Regions from separate parts of the Bacillus sp. OTU530 genome, predicted to be linked through region 1. Evidence: riboswitches for the same ligand, from Rfam matches in the RefSeq annotation. Region 1 holds a riboswitch; the other holds the start of a gene.
What was found. Region 1 has a riboswitch for cobalamin ahead of AAHB12_RS05645 (DUF4430 domain-containing protein). Riboswitches for the same ligand answer to the same signal wherever they lie in the genome.
Positions count from the first base shown of each region.

Region 2: another riboswitch for cobalamin. It lies ahead of AAHB12_RS24110 (HoxN/HupN/NixA family nickel/cobalt transporter); the one in region 1 lies ahead of AAHB12_RS05645 (DUF4430 domain-containing protein).

Region 1 is NZ_JASATP010000005.1:186,998-190,214, forward strand. Features, by position in the region: gene AAHB12_RS05635 (cold-shock protein) at 69-269, shown strand; gene rraA (ribonuclease E activity regulator RraA) at 770-1,252, shown strand; cobalamin riboswitch at 1,413-1,604, shown strand; gene AAHB12_RS05645 (DUF4430 domain-containing protein) at 1,738-3,217, shown strand, end outside.
Region 2 is NZ_JASATP010000045.1:13,500-16,716, reverse strand. Features, by position in the region: gene AAHB12_RS24115 (alcohol dehydrogenase) at 15-1,034, shown strand; gene AAHB12_RS24110 (HoxN/HupN/NixA family nickel/cobalt transporter) at 1,164-1,964, opposite strand; cobalamin riboswitch at 2,124-2,313, opposite strand; gene AAHB12_RS24105 (alkaline phosphatase) at 2,758-3,217, shown strand, end outside.

The DNA.
Region 1 (3,217 bases):
GTGTCTTAATATGTCTAGACAAGAATAGTATTACAAGTGTGTGTGAATACGCACTAGGGGGCAACAATATGTTACAAGGTACAGTTAAATGGTTTAATGCAGAAAAAGGATTTGGATTTATCGAGCGCGAAGGTGGAGATGATGTATTTGTTCACTTCTCAGCTATTCAAGGTGAGGGATTCAAATCTCTAGAAGAAGGTCAAAAAGTTACATTTGAAATTACTCAAGGTAACCGTGGAGATCAAGCTGCTAACGTACAAAAAGCTTAATTAAATATATAGACAAAAAAAGTCTGACCCAGAAGGTGCACATGTATCTTGTAGGGTCAGACTTTTTTATTCTCCAGAAAATAAAAGAACTGTTCTTTTTAGTAGTGTTATTCATATCAGTCTTCTCCAATGAGCATACTGCCAAAAACTACATAAGATAAACATCATAAACACAACCATTCAGGAGTAGCGTTCATCAATCATCAGGGGCGCGGACGTTCTTGTTTACAATGAATCAGGAAATTTAGAACTTGCAGAACTAAATGCTGAATTTGTTTCTGATCGAGTGCCTAAACAATTTGTGTTAGCTAATGCTTTTGGAACAACGCTAAGACAGTTGAGCACATTTGAACTCTAAGAATCCTGTCATCTTTACCGTCTTGCTTCTAGGATATTACGTAAAGTATACGAATTCCTTATTACTATGGAAGGAATTGGATATAAAAACTCGAATCTATTAGCGTACTCTAATTTCGAGCCTAGGAAGGTGACGAAACATGATGATAAAAACAGCAGATTTATGTGATGTATATAGCGAATACATAGACATATGTGAACCGCTATTCCGCTCTTATGGAAAGAAGCAATGTTTTTATGGACCAATGGCAACGCTGAAGGTGTTAGATGATAACGTGCTTGTAAAGAAGGCTTTGGAAACTTTACCGGCAGGCACAGTTCTTGTTGTAGATGGTGGGGGCTCCACACGCTGTGCGCTTCTCGGTGATAATTTAGCAGCCATTGCAGCAGCACGACAACTTGCTGGTATTATTATAAATGGCTGTGTAAGAGATGTTGCTGAGCTAAAGGAAATTGAGCTTGGCATTTTCGCACTTGCAAGTATGCCCCAAAAAAGTAAAAAGGAAGGAAAGGGGGAGGAAAATAGACTGCTCTCATTTGGGGGGATTGAATGGTATCCTAATCATTATGTGTATGCCGATGAAGATGGTGTAATCGTTTCTGATCGCCTTCTTGTTGAAGAATAAATGAATAGAAGACAGAAGTGAATACGAGAGCGCTGCCGTGGCAGTGTTCTTTTCTTTATAGTAAGGAAGCACCCTAGTAGTCTTATAGCCCACTTCCGTTTTTTAAAAATATAAATCGACAAATATAAGAAAAGATAGTAAAATGAAGAGCGGAATTTCGGATATTGTGACGAGTTCAGGTCGTAATGGCTCTGCCATTGCGTTAAATGGGAAAGATTTGGTGAAAATCCAACACGGTCCCGCCACTGTAAGTGAAGAGGCTTTTTGTTGCGCGCCACACCGTTTTTTGGGAAAGCGCAAAAACGGTTAGCGATACACGAGTCAGGAGACCTGCCTAAGCTTGAACGCCAATAAACCTACGAGGCATAGGGAGGTGTTGTGCACAGCAAAGTCTAACATTTGGTATTCTGTTGAACATTGCTTACGCATGCCCTGTATAGAGGGCCTTTTTTTATGACTTTTTTTAAAAGAGGGAGACAAGGTACATGAGACAGTTGAAAAAATGGATGATCGTATCTCTTACAGCGATACTGCTAGTTGCTGTATCTTTTGTAAATACGGTACATACGGTATTTGCAGAAACGGCAAATACGATTACGCTTGCGGTAGTTGGGGATGCGGAGCGAAAAGTGATTTTATGCCCGAAAGAAGTGGCAGTGCAGCCAGATGAAACCGCATTGGATGTATTAAAGAGAGAATTTCCGAATGGTATCGTTACGGAGCAGTCGTCTTTTGGAGAGTATTTAACTGGAGTTGATGGTCTTCTTTCAGGGGGAGAGAAGCCAAACAGCTACTGGTCATTTGAAGTAAATGGAGCAGCTGCGAATGTTGGAGCTGATGCATACAAGGTACATAGTGGTGACACTGTCGCATTTCGTTATGTAACAGATTGGAACGTAGGATTAGGGAATAAAACACTTGAGGAGAGCATTGCAGAGCTTGGTGGATGTGAAGAGCAAAGCGAACCAGCTCCTACAACCCCGGATCAACCAGGACAATCAGGTCCAACGGATGGTAATTCCGAGCAACCAGGACAATCAGGTCCAACGGATGGTAATTCCGAGCAACCAGGACAATCAGGTCCAACGGATGGTAATTCCGAGCAACCAGGACAATCAGATCCGACGGACGGTGAATCTGGGCAACCAGGGAAAACCGATGAGGATTCTGCACCTGTTTTAATGGAAAGTGTGAATAAGACAATTGATAATGCAGTGCAATTTATGCTAAGCAGAGAGCTACAAAGTGATTGGGAAGTAATTGGAGTATTGCAGTCCGCAGCGGCTGTTTCTGATGAAGCGAAAGCAACTTATTTAAAATCTTTAGAAGATCGTGTAAATACGAGTGCGCGACTTAACAATATGGCACTTGCTAGAACGATTTTAGCAATTAATGCGCTTGGAGCAGATCCAACGAATTTTGCAGGACAAAACCTAGTTTCTAAGCTTTATAATGATGAGACAGTGGGCAGTATTAATTCATATATATATGCGCTGCTTGCGTTAGATAGCAGAGATTACGAGATTCCGAGCGATGCAAAGTGGACACGTGATAGCTTAATCTCAGAGATTTTGAAAGAGCAGCATGCTGATGGCGGTTGGTCTTTCAGTAGTGAAACAGGTGATCCAGATATGACAGGCATGGCATTAACAGCACTGGCTCCTTATAAGAGCCGCGCAGAAGTAAAACCAGCAATTGACAATGCAGTAAGTCTATTAAAAACATTACAAACGTCAAATGGCGGATATGAGTCTGACGGAGTAGAAAATGCTAACAGTGCAGCGCAAGTGGTAACAGGTTTAGCTGCAATTGGAGTGGATCCAGCAGGAAGTGAATTTACAAAGGATGGACATACTCTTATTCAAAATCTACAATCCTTCCAATTATCAGATGGAAGCTTTAAATGGTTAAGTACAGATTCAGAAAGCAGTTCTCTTGCGTCAGAGCAAGCTTTATATGCTCTTG
Region 2 (3,217 bases), on a different contig from region 1:
AAGGATGTGTAAGTATGGCGGTACTAATGAAAGCAGCCCAAATCTCCACTGCTGGTGGAAAGTTTGAACTCGTGAATAGGGAAATTCCAGAGCCGGGTCGTGGACAGGTACGGATTAAAGTAGAAGCCTGCGGTGTCTGTCACAGTGATGAAATGGTAAAAGAAGGATTGATCCCTGGTATTCAGTATCCACGCATTCCGGGTCATGAAGTAGCTGGTTACATTGATAAAATTGGTGAAGAAGTTACGACGTGGCGTGCAGGTCAGCGAGTCGGTGTTGGCTGGCATGGAGGTCATTGTTTTACATGTAATGTTTGCCGTGAAGGAGATTTTGCGAACTGTGTAAATCGTCAGACTTGCGGTATTTCGTACGATGGCGGTTATGCGGAGTATATGGTAGCTCCCCAAGAAGCTTTGGCTTTGATTCCAAATGAATTGTCTTCTATAGAAGCTGCGCCCCTTCTTTGTGCAGGGGTCACAACGTATAACGCACTACGAAACAGCGGCGCAAGGGGTGGAGATGTTGTCGCGATTCAAGGTATGGGGGGATTAGGACATTTGGGCGTCCAATTTGCGAATAAATTGGGCTTCAAAACCGTTGCCCTCTCCCACGGGAAAGAGAAAGAACAGCTTGTACGTCAACTCGGAGCTCACGTTTATATTAATACAGAGATATCTAATGTTACAGAAGAGCTGAATAAACTATTAGGAGCGCGCGTGATTTTGACCACTGCTCCTAATAGTAAGGCGATTTCTGCTCTTGTCGATGGGCTGTCTCAAAACGGTAAACTCCTCATTGCAGCGGCATCGGGTGAACCAATCGAAGTGTCTCCTCTACAGCTCCTTCTTTATCGACGTTCAGTAGAAGGTTGGTATAGCGGCCATGCGAAGGATTCTGAAGATACCTTGAATTTCAGTGCATTAACTGGTGTACGCCCAAGTATTGAAACATTTAGTCTCGAGCGGGTGAACGAAGCATATGAGTACATGATATCCGGTCAAGCCCGTTTCCGTGCCGTTTTAAAAATGGTATAAACTTGACTCGCCAATCGGCGAATCTTTTTAAAAAATTTGATTCATCTACTTTGACTAGGTTTCTATGTTCAGAAAATCATGGCTTTCTGAACAAAATCAAAGGCTCCCTGAAAAGGAGCCATTGATTTATTAATTCATAGTATTTATTTCAACTTTTTGTCTCTTAGACCGAACGCTTATAAAGATAAATGTAGCAACTAAGAAAGTGAAAAGAATGATTCCCACAATTTCAAAATCGAGTTCTGCCCAAGGGTTAAAGAAGGTAAATGCCAGATAGAAGGAAACTCCGTACGCTAAGACGACAATTACCCATCCCATTATTCTTGAAGCAGCTTGCCCAAGTTTGCTTGATTGATTCACCATTTTGTGGACAATCATGGAATCAATTGTATCTGTAATCATCATGCCAAACATAAAAACAAGGCCTAAAAGTAAGGGGGTATATTTACCTGTGTTACTTGCTGCCATGGACCAGACAGCTGTTTGACTTACCGTTTCGGCAGCTAAGGCAAATAAAGCCCCTACTAAAATAATAAGAAAGGGATTCGTTGTTCCCTTCGCAACTTTTGGAATAAACTTTCCCTTTAGCCCGCTTAGTTGAAACTCTTCGTTGTTATTTCTCGTACGTAATAGATTATACGTATTTAATGTGCCAATGAGGAATAAAGAAATAATCGATACCCACGATGCAAAATTATCAAAATAAGCTGGGAATGTAAAATTCTTCATCACCATTCCCAAAATACCAGCCGTCACAGCTACCATTCCCCCGTGGCCAAATGAGAATAGTGTACCTACCCAACGTGCAAACGGACTGCCCATTCGCCAATTATAACGGGTTTGTCCATCAATAAAAGCAAGATGATCCGCATCCAATCCATGTCGAAGCCCCAATACAAAAACAAGTAAAAAAAGTGATACAGTTTCCATTCAAAAATTCCTCCCTTTTCTAAAAATAAAAAGTACAACATAAAAAATCCTCAACCTATGACAGATTGAGGATGTATGGGTACGTGCAAATAAACGACAAAATGGCAGAATACGATTGTCGTTTCATTTTCGTACACCTCTCCTTTCCGCGAAGGCTGCTTTGGTGTTACAACCTAGGTAGGTCTCCTGGCTTTTGCATCATCACTCTCTATCGTCTTCCCCAACTACATAGCTGAGTGACATAATGATAAAGAGCTCCTCAATTACAGTGGCGGGACCGCTCGGGATTTGCACCCGATTCCCTGTTACCCCTTGCTTTTACAAGGGCACCTAGTTTGCTTACAATATAATGTTGTAACTTGATTATACATGTAATCATCAGAATTTCATACCTAATTTGCTGGAGCAGCGTTTTTTCTCCGCTAACAAGGGTAAACACAGTTCATGGAGTCCTAGATAAGGAGTCCATTCCCCCTCTTTTTTTGATGTAGTGTCTACGTAGCGATGTTTTCCGAGTTTAGTAGCCCTAAGAGCGTGTAAGATGTCGCATATTCCCTCCCGTTTTCTACGTTAATGTATTTCCGCAAAAAGGTGACTTTTTCCTGCCCTCCTATTCGACTGTGTCCACTTTTGAAAACATATTCGATTTCATAGCATGATTTTCCTGTGATTGTATTCAGTTCAAAGTATTTTACATATTTTTAATACCCTCCTTAACTACATTTAACATATATAATCTACGATTATATTAGCAACTTACTTCAAAATTAAAATTAAAGATGAGGGTGTAAACATGAAAAAACGTTTAGTAGGCACAGCTGTGTTATCAGTTGCAGCGATGACTGCATTAATTTTCGGTAATGCGTCTAAATCAGATGTACAAGCTGCTAATGAGTCAAATAGTGGAAAGGCTAAAAATGTAATTGTTTTTGTTGGCGATGGTATGGGAACTGCCGCTCGTGATGCAATTCGCCTAGCTACAGTTGGAGTGAATGGTAAACTTGCTATGGAAGATATGCCGTATGCAGGAATGGCTCGTACCGCTTCAGGAAGTTCATTTGTAACGGACTCTGCTGCAGCCGCAACGGCAATGGCTTCAGGTGTAAAAAGTTATAATGGTGCAGTTGGCGTGGATATGAATGGAAAGCCTGTTCAAACTGTTTTAGAGACGGCAGAGAAGGCTGGGAAGGCAACGGGGCTCGTTACGACAAGCCAAGTAACAGACGCGACTCCAGCTGCTTTCGGTGCGCACG